Regions from separate parts of the Micromonospora sp. B9E7 genome, predicted to be linked through region 1. Evidence: predicted binding sites of a transcription regulator. Region 1 holds the regulator's gene; the other holds the start of a gene.
The links. The regulator HrcA, encoded in region 1, represses chaperone genes, less so after heat shock. The targets are predictions, from matches to a motif close to GGTTNGCACNCTCNNNNNGAGNGTGCNAACC.
Positions count from the first base shown of each region.

Region 1 (6,388 bases):
CGGCGTACGGCGCGAGCAAGGCGGGGCTGAACGCGTTGGGTCAGTCCCTGGCCGTGGCGCTGGCGCCGTACGGCATCACGGTCGCCACCGTCGCGCCGGGTTTCGTGGCGACCGACATGGTGACCGAGTACCTGGGCGGCGAGGAGGGCGCGGCGATCCGGGCGCAGAGCCCGTTCGACCGGGTGGCCCGGCCGGAGGAGATCGCCGCCGCGGTGCACTGGCTGGCCTCACCACTGGCCGAGTGGGCCTCCGGCACGATCGTCGACCTCAACGGCGCCTCCTACCTGCGCAGCTGACGTCGGCGCCGACAAGATCCTGGAAGGAAAGCGCCCCCGGAGGGGCCTTTCCTTCCAAGATTTCGCTGGGGGTCGCTAACCAGCGAGCGGTGGACGCGGGAGGGGGTCACCAGCGGTCGAGGCGGGTGGCGAGCACGCTGAGCGCCGCCACTCCGGCGGTCGAGGTACGCAGGACCGACGGCCCGAGCCGCACCGGCCGGCCGCCGGCCTCGCGGAACGCGGTCAACTCGGCGGGGGCGATGCCGCCCTCCGGGCCGACCACCAGGACGATCTCGCCGGTGGAGGGCAGTTCGGCTGTGGTGAGCCGATCCTCGGCCTCCTCGTGCAGCACGAACCCGGCGGCGGCGCCGGCGATCCGACGGGCCACCGTGGCGGTGGACTCGTCCGGCGCGCCGGCCACCACCGGCAGCCACGGCCGGCGGGCCTGCTTGGCCGCCTCCCGGGCGGTGGCCACCCACTTCTCCCGGGCCCGTACGCCCCGGTCGCCGCGCCACTGGGTCACCGAACGCGACGCCGCCCACGGCACGATCTCGTCGACGCCGACCTCGGTCATCGCCTGCACGGCCAACTCGCCCCGATCGCCCTTCGCGATGCCCTGCACGGTGACGATCCGGGGGACCGGCGCGTCCGCGTACCCCCGGGAGGTGACGGTGACCTCCAGGCTGCCCCGGCCGACGGCGGTGACCACTGCGGCGGCCGTGCCGCCCCGACCGTCGGCGAGCAGCAACTCCTCGCCGACGCGCAGCCGCTGCACGGTGGCCGCGTGGTGCCCCTCCGGGCCGTCCAGGGTCAGCGCGTCGCCGGTGGGCAGCGCCTCGACCAGGAACAGCGGTGCGGACACCTCAGGCGTGCCCGTTGAACGCGTCGCGCATCCGGGAGAAGAAGCCGCCCTGCTTGGACAACTCGGCGACCTCCTCACCACGGGTCTTGGCGAAGTCGCGCAGCATCTTCTCCTGGTCCGGGTCGAGCTTGGTCGGCGTCCGCACGTCCAGGTGCACGTAGAGGTCGCCTCGGCCGGTGCCGCGCAGGTGCGGCACGCCCCGGGCCCGCAGTCGCAGCGTGCTGGCCGGCTGGGTGCCGGCCTTGACGTCGACCGTCTCCTCGCTGTCCAGGGTCTTGATGGTCAGCCGGGTGCCCAGCGCCGCCGCGGTCATCGGCACGGTGACCCGGCAGTGCAGGTCGTCGCCCTTGCGGGAGTAGACGTCGTGCGGCCGCTCGTGGATCTCCACGTAGAGGTCACCGGCGGTGCCGCCACCCGGGCCGACCTCGCCCTGCTGGGCCAGCCGGATCCGCATGCCGTCCTCGACGCCGGCCGGGATCTTGACGGTCAGCGAGCGGCGGGTACGGACCCGGCCGTCGCCGGCGCAGGTGGGGCACGGGTGCGGGATGGTGGTGCCGTAGCCCTGGCACACGGTGCACGGCCGGGCGGAGACCACCTGGCCGAGGAAGGTGCGCTGCACCGACTGCACCTCGCCCCGACCGGCACACGCCTCGCAGGTCGCCAGGTGGGTGCCGGCGGCCGTGCCGGCGCCGGAGCAGGTGGTGCAGAGCACGGCGGTGTCGACCGTGATCGGCGCCTCGACGCCGAACGCCGTCTCGTGCAGGTCGAGTTCGAGCCGCAGGATCGCGTCGGCGCCCGGTCGGGTACGCGGACGCGGGCCACGGGCGTTGCCACCGGCACCGCCGAAGAAGGCGTCCATGATGTCCTGGAAACCGACGAACGGGCCGGCGCCGCCCGGGCCCCCGGGGCCTCCGGCACCGCCGCCGCCCGGGGCGAGCGGGTCGCCACCCAGGTCGACGATCTGCCGCTTCCGGTCGTCCGAGAGGACCTCGTACGCGGCGTTGATGTCCTTGAACTTCTCCTGAGCCTCCGGGTCCGGATTGACGTCCGGGTGGAACTGGCGCGCCAGCTTGCGGTAGGCGCGCTTGATCTCGTCATCGGAGGCTTCCCGGCTCACACCGAGAATGCCGTAGTAGTCCCTGGCCACTGCGTTCCGTGTCCTCATGTTCGTCTCGCGTTGCGCCGATCCGGCTGCCGCCGGCCGTCGGCCCTGACTGGTCAGTTCTGGGCCAGCAACTCGCCCACGTAGCGTGCCACGGCGCGCACCGTGGCGATGTTGCCGGGGTAGTCCATCCGGGTGGGCCCCAGCACCCCCAGACCACCGACGATCGTCGCGCCCGGACCGTAGCCGGTGCTGACCACCGAGGCGGCCCGCAGGTTGTCGAACTCGTTCTCGTCGCCGATCAGCACCCGGGTCGTGCTCGGCTCGGTCTCGCCGATGAGCTTGAGGAGCACGACCTCCTCCTCCAGTGCCTCGAGGATCGGCCGCAGGGAACCCTGGAAGTCGAGCAGGCCACCCCGGGTGAGGTTCGCGGTGCCGGCGAGCGCGATCCGCTCCTCGTGCCGCTCGACGAGCGTCTCCAGCAGGACGGTGGCGAGCGTGGTCATGGTCGGGCGCAGCAGGGTCGGCGCTTCCTCGACCAGCGCCTGCACCAGCGGCGGCGTCTCGGACAGCCGGGCGTTGGCGAGCTTCTCGTTGATCAGTCGGCGTAGGTCGGTGACGTCGTCGGCGGACACCGGCCCGGGCAACTCCACCAACCGCTGCTCCACCCGCCCGGTGTCGGCGATCATGACGAGCATCAGCCGGGTGGTGGAGATCGGCACCAGTTCCAGGTGCCGCACCGAGGAGCGGGCCAGGCTCGGGTACTGCACGACCGCCACCTGGCGGGTCAGCTGGGCGAGCAACCGCACTGTGCGGTGCACCACGTCGTCGAGGTCGACCGCGCCGACCAGGAAGCGCTCGATGGCCCGACGCTCGGCCGGGCTGAGCGGCTTGACCCGGGACAACCGGTCGACGAACAGTCGGTAGCCACGGTCGGTGGGCACCCGGCCGGCACTGGTGTGCGGCTGCCGGATGTAGCCCTCCTCCTCCAGCACGGCCATGTCGTTGCGGACGGTGGCCGGGGAGACCCCGAGCTGGTGCCGCTCGACCAGCGCCTTGCTGCCGACCGGCTCCTGGGTGGAGACGTAGTCCTCAACGATCGCGCGGAGCACGGCGAGTTTCCGGTCGTCGAGACCCATCCCCGCACCTCCTGATCGCTCGTCGGCCGCCGGCTCCCTGGGCCGGCCGGGCCGTCCTGGCACTCGACTGTAGCGAGTGCCAGTCTACGTCGGCGTGCCCGCCGGCGCGATGATCAACGACGGCCCGTCGGTGCGGCCCGCGCCACCCCGCCGGACCAATCGGCCCACATCGCCGGGCGGTGTTGCTCTGGTGCGGCGTTGCCAGGTGCCCCTACCGTGACATCCATGACTGAACCTCCTCGCCCTCCCGGCGCGGGTGACCCCGGCAACTACCCGCCGGAGCCGACCTCCCCGGGTTCGTACCCGTCGGCCGAGCCACCCACCGCACCACTGTCCGGGGCACCCGGCCCGGGCGGCTATCCCCCGGCCGGTGGCTATCCGCCGCCCACCGGTGACCAACCGCCGTCAGGCGGCTACCCTCCGGCGGGAGGCTACCCCCCGCCCGGGGGCTATCCCCCGCCCGGCGGCTACCCGACCGGTGGGGCCTACGGCGGCCCCGGCGGCGGCTACGCCAACAGCGAGGACAAGACCTGGGCGCTGGTCGCGCACTTCGGCGGTGCCGCCGGCATGATCATCAGCGGCGGTGTGCTCGGCTGGATCGCCCCGCTGGTGGCGATGCTGGTCCGCGGCAACCAGTCCCCGACCGTGCGGGCGCACGCCGTGGCGGCGCTCAACTTCCAGCTCATCTGGTCGATCGTCGGCCTGGTCGGCTGGGTGTTGTCCTGCATCCTGATCGGCTTCATCGGGGTCATCGCGGCCGTCGTCCTCGGCGCCGTGTTCGGCATCCTGGCCGGGATCAAGGCCAACGAGGGGCAGTTCTACCGCTACCCGCTCTCGGCGAGCTTCATCAAGTGACCTCGGGCCGGCCGCTCCCCCGGCCGGCCCGCCCGCTCAGGGCAGCAGGTCGCGCACGACCGCGTCGGCGAGCAGCCGCCCGCGCAGGGTGAGCACCGCTCGGCCGGCCGCGTACTCCTCGGCTGCCAGCAGGCCGTTGGCCAGCGCCCGCTCGGCGCCGGCCCGGCCGCTGGCGTCGAGCACCGCCAACGGGAGGCCGCTGGCGAGCCGCAGCCGGAGCATCACGTCCTCCATGTGCGCCTCGTCGGCGGTGAGCACCTCCCGGGCCAGGCCGGGGGACGCTCCGGCGGCCAACCGCTGGGCGTACGTCGAGGGGTGTTTGACGTTCCACCAGCGCACCCCACCGACGTGGCTGTGCGCCCCCGGCCCCAGCCCCCACCAGTCCGCGCCGGTCCAGTAGAGCAGGTTGTGCCGGCACCGGGCCTCGTCGGTGCTGGCCCAGTTGGAGACCTCGTACCAGGAGAGCCCGGCCGCGTCGAGGGCGGCCTCCGCGGCCAGGTAGCGGTCCGCGGCGACGTCGTCACTGGGGTACGCCAGTTCGCCGCGTCGCATCCGGGCGGCGAGCCGGGTGCCGTCCTCGACGATCAGGGCGTACGCGCTGACGTGGTCCACTCCGGCGGCGACCACCTGCTCCAACGAGGCGGCGAAGTCCTCGGCCCGCTCCCCCGGCGTCCCGTAGATCAGGTCCAGGTTGACGTGCTCGAACCCGGCGTCGCGGGCTTCCAGCGCGGCGGCGGTGGCCCGGCCGGCGCTGTGTTTGCGGTCCAGGATCGCCAGCACCCCCGGCGACGCGGACTGCATGCCCAGCGAGATCCGGGTGTAGCCGGCGGCCCGCAGCAGCTTCAACGATTCCGGGGTGACCGATTCCGGGTTGGCCTCGGTGGTCACCTCGGCGTCGGCGGCCAACCCCCAGGTGCGGTCGATGCCGTCGAGGATGCGGGCCAGGTCGTCGGCGGGGAGCAGGGTGGGCGTACCGCCGCCGACGAAGACGGTGTCGACCCGGGGCGGTGGGCTGTCGCCCAGCACCCGGGCGGCGAGCGCCAGCTCGGCCAGGACGGTGTCGGCGTACCCCTCACGGCTGGCGCCGCCGCCCAGCTCGGCCGCCGTGTAGGTGTTGAAGTCGCAGTAGCCGCAGCGACTGGCGCAGAACGGCACGTGGACGTACACGCCGAAGCCGCGCGCGCCGACCGCCGTGGTGGCGGTGGCGGGCAGCGATCCGTCGACAGGGACGGTCTCACCATCTGGAAGGACGCCGGGCATGGCCACTAGTGTGCCCGGCATGACCTCTCCCGACGTCCTCGTGCGGGTCGCCACGGCCCGTGGGGTGACCACCCTCACCCTGGACAGCCCGCACAACCGCAACGCGCTCTCCACGGGCCTGATGACCCAACTGCTGTCGGGGCTGGCCGGCGCGGTCGCCGACGAGTCGGTCCGGGCGATCGTGCTGGACCACACCGGCCCGGTCTTCTGCTCGGGTGCGGACCTGAAGGAGACGGCCGCCGCGTACGCGAGCGGGACGGTGCCCGCCGGGATGCTGGGTGACGTGCTCGCGGCGCTCTGGGAGTGCCCGAAGCCGGTGCTGGCCCGGGTGGGCGGGCCGGCGCGGGCGGGTGGGCTGGGCCTGATCGCCGCCGCCGATCTGGCGGTCTGCGCCGACGAGGCGACGTTCGCGTTCACCGAGGTGCGGATCGGGGTGATCCCGGCGGTGATCTCGGCGACCGTGCTGCCCCGGCTGCATCCGCGCGCCGCCGCCGAGCTCTACCTGACCGGGGACACCTTCGACGGGCGGCGAGCCGCCCAGATCGGCCTGGTCACGGCCTCCGTGCCCGCCGCCAAGCTGGACCCCGCGGTGCGGAGCTACTGCGACTCGCTGGTGCGGGGCGCTCCCGGCGCGTTGGCCGGTGCGAAGGAGCTGCTGCGCCGGCCGGGCACCGCCGAGCTGCGTGGTGACCTGGCGCGGCTGTCCGCCCTGTCGACCAGCTACTTCCTCTCCAACGAGGGGCGCGAGGGAGTCACCGCGTTCCGGGAGAAGCGATTGGCTCGATGGGTGGCCGCTCTGGACGGTGGTTCCGCGGAGCGCGCCGGGTAGGACCGGGAGCCCCGGCTCGTCGTTGGTGGCCGTCGGGGCGCCGCCTCCGTGCACGGCGGCGCCCCG
Region 1 is NZ_JBDPLX010000002.1:473,641-480,028, forward strand. Features, by position in the region: gene ABGB10_RS04890 (SDR family oxidoreductase) at 1-296, shown strand, start outside; gene ABGB10_RS04895 (16S rRNA (uracil(1498)-N(3))-methyltransferase) at 403-1,137, opposite strand; gene dnaJ (molecular chaperone DnaJ) at 1,139-2,284, opposite strand; gene hrcA (heat-inducible transcriptional repressor HrcA) at 2,356-3,378, opposite strand; gene ABGB10_RS04910 (DUF4870 domain-containing protein) at 3,604-4,233, shown strand; gene hemW (radical SAM family heme chaperone HemW) at 4,270-5,493, opposite strand; gene ABGB10_RS04920 (enoyl-CoA hydratase-related protein) at 5,513-6,322, shown strand.

Region 2 (6,388 bases), on a different contig from region 1:
GCCCTGCGTACGCTCGGTCTGGGTCTCGCCGGTCGCGTCCGTTGCCCGAACCTGGAGACGGTGCTCGCCCGGCGTGGCGTCCCAGCGCCACGACCACTGCACCCAGGTGTCCACCGACACCGTCGGAGCCAGTGTCGCCTCCTGCCAGGGCCCGCCGTCGACGCGTACCTCGACGCGGCGGATGCCCCGGTGCTGCGCCCACGCCACCCCTGCCACGGTTATCGGGCCGGCGGTCAGCCGGTTGCGTCGCCGGGGCGCGTCGATCCGGGACTGGGTCTTGATCGGCCCCTGGGCGGACCAGCCGCGCTGCACCCAGTACGCGTCGAAGTCGGCGAACCGGGTCAGCTCCAGCTCGGTCACCCACTTGCACGCCGACACGTAGCCGTAGAGGCCGGGCACCACCATCCGGGCCGGGAAGCCGTGCTCGACCGGCAGCGGCTCGCCGTTCATGCCGACCGCCAGCAGAGCGTCCCGCCCGTCGCGCAGCGCGGCGGTGGGGGTGCCGCAGGTCCAGCCGTCGACCGAGCGGCCGACGACCTGGTCAGCGTCCTCGTCCGGATCCACCTCGTCCAGCAGTTCCCGAAGGGGAACGCCGAGCCAGCGGGCGTTGCCGATCAGGTCCCCGCCCACCTCGTTGGAGACGCACGCCAGCGTGACGTACCGCTCCACCAGCGGCCGGGCCAGCAGATCGGCGTACGTGTAGGTGCGTTCGGTGCCGACCCGCCCGTGGATCCGCAGCCGCCAGCTGTCCGGGTCGACCTGCGGCACCACCAGCGCGGTGTCGATCCGGTAGAAGCCGAGGTTCGAGGTGACGTACGGCGCGAGTTGCGTCAGTGAGAGGTCCGCACCGGCCGGCACGGCCGGTGCGGGGGCGACCGGCGCGGGTAGTCGGATCGCGTCCCGCGCGGCGGAAACTCCGCGTCGTCCGGCCAGCCAGCGCCCACCGAGACCAGCCACCACGGCGGTGCCGAGCAGCACCCCACTGCCGGTGAGGAACCGCCGCCGAGACTCGGGGTCGACCTCCGCGGGACCGGCCGGCTCGGCCGGGACCGCCGGCGCGGGCGCGGCGGGCTTCACCGGCAGCCCTTCAGGTCCCGGCGAATCCGGTTCGGCCCCAGACCCTCGCACCGGGCCGGCGGACGGCACCGGAGCATCGGGCGGCACCGAACCGGCAGGCGGCACGGTCGGGGTGGGTGGGGACCAGGGCCAGGGGTCCAGCTCGAACGGTCCACCGATGAACAGCCAGAGCACCAGGGCGCCCAGGCCGGCGCCGACCAGTGACGGCAGCGCGTCGAAGGCGTCCGCACCGGGGCGGGTCAGCGCGGCGGCCACGCCGATGACGCCGAACGCGGTGATGCCGGCCAGGCCGAACGCCAAACGACGAACCGCCAGCACACCGAAGAGCGCGGCGAACCCTCCCAGCAACAGGCCCGTGCCGACCAGCAGCGCGATCTTGTCGGCGGTGCCGAAGACGTCGATGGCGAACTGCTTCAGCGACTCGGGGACGGCGTCCACGACCACCCCGCCGACCGCGACCAGGGGCGCCGACCGGGGGCCGGTCAGCACTGCCACCGGTTCGGCGATCCCGATCGCGACGGCGGCGGCGGTCACTCCGGCCAGCGCGGCGTAGCGCCGCGACGTGGTGCTCATCGGCCCAGTGTGCGCGATCATCTCGCCGGGTCGCCAACAACGTCAGCGTTCGGTAATGACCGGCGGGGAGGCAGGGGCTCACAAGACGAACCGGGGCACACCGTCGTACGACGATGTGCCCCGGAAACGGGTGTCGCTACCGGGTCAGAAGCCCGGGCCGTGCTGGTGGCCGTGACCGTGGCCGTGCCCACCGGCGGCGGCCGGCTCGGCCTGCTCCGGCTTCTCCACCACGAGGCTCTCCGTGGTGAGCAGCAGACCGGCGATCGAGGCGGCGTTGGTGACCGCGTTACGGGTCACCTTCACCGGGTCGATGATGCCGGCCTTGACCAGGTCGACGTACTCGCCCTTGGCGGCGTCGAGGCCGTTGCCCCACTTGAGGTCGGCGACCTTCTGCGTCACGACGTAACCGTCGTGACCGGCGTTCTGGGCGATCCAGCGCAGCGGCTCGACGAGCGCCTTGCGCACGACCGAGACGCCGACCTTCTCGTCACCGGTGAAGCCCAGGTCGTCGTCGAGCACCGAGAGGATCTGCACCAGGGCGGCGCCGCCGCCGGGCACGGTGCCCTCCTCGACCGCAGCCTTGGTCGCCGCGATGGCGTCCTCGATGCGGTGCTTGCGCTCCTTCATCTCGACCTCGGTGGCCGCGCCGGCCTTGATGACGGCGATGCCACCGGAGAGCTTCGCCAGCCGCTCGGCCAGCTTCTCCCGGTCCCAGTCGGAGTCGGAGGCCTCGATCTCCTTGCGGATCTGGGACACCCGGTCGGCGACGTCGGCCTTCTGGCCGCCGCCGTCGACGATCGTGGTGTTCTCCTTGTCGACCACGACGCGCCGAGCGGTGCCGAGCACCTCCAGGCCGACCTGGTCGAGCTTGTAGCCCAGCTCCGGGGCGACCAGTTCGGCACCCGTGGAGATCGCGATGTCCTGGAGCATCGCCTTGCGCCGGTCACCGAAGCCCGGGGCCTTGACCGCGCAGACCTTGAGGGTCTTGCGCAGCGAGTTGACCACCAGGGTGGAGAGCGCCTGGCCGTCCACGTCCTCGGCGATGATCAGCAGGGGCTTGCTGTTCTGCAGGACCTTCTCCAGCAGCGGCAGCAGCTCCTCGATCGCCGAGATCTTCTGGGTGGTGACCAGGATGTACGCGTCCTCGAGGACGGACTCCTGGCTCTCCAGGTCGGTGACGAAGTTCGGCGAGATGAAGCCCTTGTCGAACTGGAGACCCTCGGTCACGTCCAGCTCGGTGGTCAGCATCGAGCCTTCCTCGACGGTGATGACACCGTCGCGGCCGACCCGCTCCATCGCCTCGGCGATCAGGTCGCCGATCGTGGCGTCCTGCGCGGAGATCGTCGCCACGTTCGCGATCGACTCCTTGCTGGTGACCTCGGCGGCACGGCCGAGCAGCGCCTCGGAGACCTTGACGGCCGCCGCGTCGATGCCCCGCTTGAGGCCGGCCGGGTTGGTCCCGGCGGTCACGTTGCGCAGACCCTCGCGAACCATCGCCTGGGCCAGCACGGTCGCGGTGGTGGTCCCGTCGCCGGCGACGTCGTTGGTCTTGGTCGCCACCTCCTTGACCAGCTGCGCGCCAAGGTTCTCGTACGGGTTGGTGAGCTCGATCTCCTTGGCGATGGTCACACCATCGTTGGTGATCGTCGGCGCACCGAATTTCTTGTCCAGGACGACGTTGCGCCCGCGCGGGCCGAGGGTGACCTTGACCGCGTCCGCGAGGGCGTTGACACCGTGCTCCAGCAGGTGCCGGGCGTCGTCCGAGAAGCTCAGGATCTTCGCCATTAATGTCCCTTCGAAGCGCCATTGCCCCGGCCCGGCGAGCCGGACCGGGGCAATGGAACTGATCGGTTGCTTACTTCTCGATGACCGCGAGGACGTCGCGGGCGGAGAGCACCAGGTACTCCTCGCCGGCGTACTTGACCTCGGTGCCGCCGTACTTCGAGTAGAGGACGGTGTCGCCGACCTGCACGTCAACCGGAACCCGGTTGCCGTTGTCGTCGACGCGCCCCGGGCCCACAGCGAGGACGGTGCCCTCCTGCGGCTTCTCCTTGGCGGTGTCGGGGATCACGATGCCCGACGCCGTGGTGGTCTCAGCCTCGTTCGCCTGGACCACGATGCGGTCCTCGAGCGGCTTGATCGCAACCTTGGTCGCGGTAGTCACGGGCATACCCTCCTGGGGTACTGGTTTCGTTGCTGGCCGGCGGGGCCGACCAGCGTCAATCTGCCTCATGCCACCGGGCGGGGCCGTCGTCGCGGGTGCCGGTCCGCCTGGCGTGCGCACCCAGGTCGTGAGACCCGGAAGCTGGCACCCTCAGGGTGAGAGTGCTAATCGCAGGTTATTCCGTGGCTAGCACTCCGTCAAGGAGAGTGCCAGCGCGTCGCGCCCCGCCAGCCAGGATTTCCGGGTCAGCCGGGACAATGACCGGGTGGATCTCGATCAGCTGGCGGCGCTGCGTACCCCCGAGGGGTCGGCCGCGCTCACGGCGGCGGCCGGGCTGGCCGGCGGTGATCCACTGGCCGCGGCCTCGGCCTTGCGCGCCGCCGGGGTGCCGCCGACGCTGGCCGCGGCGGCGCTCACCCAGGCCGAGCTGCGTCACCGGGCGGTCGGCAAGTTCGGCCCGGCCGCCGCCGGGATGTTCCTCACCCGCCCCGGCCTGGAACAGGCCACCCGCCGGGTGGTCGCCGACCGGCGGGCCGCCCGGCTGTACGCGGCCGGCGTGCGCACCCTGGCCGACCTCGGGTGCGGCCTCGGGGCCGACGCGCTGGCCGCCGCCCGCGCCGGCATCCGGGTGTACGGGGTGGAGGCCGATCCGGTGACCGCGGCGATGGCCGCCGCCAACGCGGCGGCGGCCGGGCTGGCCGAGCTGTTCACGGTCGAGTGCGGGGATGCCACCGCGTTCGACGTCTCCCGGGTCGACGGGGTCTTCTGCGACCCGGCCCGCCGCACGACCGGCACCGGGCGGCGGATCTTCGACCCGCGCGCCTACTCGCCGCCGTGGGACTTCGTCACGGGGCTGGCCGAGCGGGTGCCGCGCACCGTGGTGAAGGTGGCACCGGGCCTGGACCACGCGCTCATTCCGGCCGGCGCGGAGGCGGAGTGGGTCGGCGTGGACGGCGACCTGGTCGAGGCCGCGCTCTGGTGCGGTGAGCTGGCCGAGGTGCCCCGCCGCGCCACGCTCTACCGGCGGCAGGGCGTCGAGACCGGCCGTCACCAGCTCACCGGCTCGGGCGCCGACGAGGCGCCGGTCGGGCCCGCGCGTCGCTACCTGTACGACCCGGACCCGGCGGTGGTACGCGCACACCTCGTCGCCGAACTCGCCGCCGAACTGGACGCCACCCTCGGCGACCCGAGCATCGCCTACCTCTACGCCGACCACCCCACCCGCACCCCGTACGCGCGCTGCCTGGAGATCACCGACGTGCTGCCGTTCTCGCTCAAGCGTCTGCGGGCGCTGCTGCGCGATCGTGGGGTGGGCCGGGTGGAGATCCTCAAGCGGGGTTCCGCACTCACTCCGGAGCAGCTTCGGCGGGACCTGCGGCTGGCCGGCGCCGGGGCGGCGAGCCTGGTGCTCACCCGGGTCGCCGGCGCACCGACCGTGCTGGTCGGGCAGCCGGTCGACTAGCTTCGTCGGTGTGGCGGGACAGGGCACGCCGGCGACGGCACTGTTGGTCAAGCGCGGGATCGAGCACCGCACCCATCCGTACCGGGTGGCACCGGACGCTCCGAACTACGGCGCGTTGGTGGCGGTGGCGCTCGGCGTGCCACCGGAGCGCGTGTTCAAGTCGCTGGTGACCGAGGTCGACGGCGCGCTCACCGTCGCGGTCGTTCCGGTCACCGGCGAGTTGGATCTCAAGGCGCTCGCGGCGGCGGTCGGGGGCAAGCGGGCGGCGCTCGCCGAGCGGGCGGTCGCCGAGCGGGCCACCGGTTACGTACGCGGTGGGATCAGCCCGCTCGGGCAGCGTCGACGGTTGCCCACCGTGCTGGACGAATCCGCGCTGGATCTCCCGACGATCTACGTCTCGGCTGGTCGGCGTGGCCTGCAGCTCGAACTGGCCGCGGCGGATCTGGTGGCGCTGACCGACGCCCGCACCGCGTCGTTGCAGACCCGCTGACGACATTCATGACGGCCGACCCCTTGGTGGGTAGCCGGGGAGTAACAGTCGCGTTGCTGAATTGTTATCGCTCCCAACAAACTTGGCACCTGCGCGGTCTTGTGGAGCCGGTGTGACGCGAAATACGTTGCCGGACACAACAAAACAACACCTCCCCCACCTCCGAAAGGACCCTGCACATGCGTAAGGGGATCCTCACCATCGCCGCCGTGGGCCTGCTCACGACCGGTGGCTTGACCGCCTGCGGCGACGACTCCGGCTCTGGTTCGACCGACTCCGCCAAGACCCCCAAGATCGGCGTGATCCTCCCGGACAGCAAGTCCTCGGCCCGGTGGGAGACCGCAGACCGTCGATTCCTGGAAGAGGCGTTCAAGGCCGCCGGCGTCCAGTACGACATCCAGAACGCCCAGAACGACAAGACCGCCTTCCAGACCATCGCCGACCAGATGATCACCAGCGGCGTCACCGCCCTGATGATCGTCAACCTGGACTCCGGCACCGGCAAGGCCGTGCTCGACAAGGCCAAGTCGCAGGGCGTCGCCACCATCGACTACGACCGGCTCACCCTCGGCGGCTCGGCCCAGTACTACGTCAGCTTCGACAACGAGACCGTCGGCAAGCT
Region 2 is NZ_JBDPLX010000018.1:50,879-57,266, reverse strand. Features, by position in the region: gene ABGB10_RS24835 (molybdopterin-dependent oxidoreductase) at 1-1,650, opposite strand, end outside; gene groL (chaperonin GroEL) at 1,795-3,435, opposite strand; gene groES (co-chaperone GroES) at 3,506-3,820, opposite strand; gene ABGB10_RS24820 (methyltransferase domain-containing protein) at 4,080-5,276, shown strand; gene ybaK (Cys-tRNA(Pro) deacylase) at 5,287-5,766, shown strand; gene ABGB10_RS24810 (substrate-binding domain-containing protein) at 5,946-6,388, shown strand, end outside.
Region 2: groES (co-chaperone GroES) is a predicted target of HrcA. The motif match lies at 3,954-3,984, and genes of this name have one in related genera.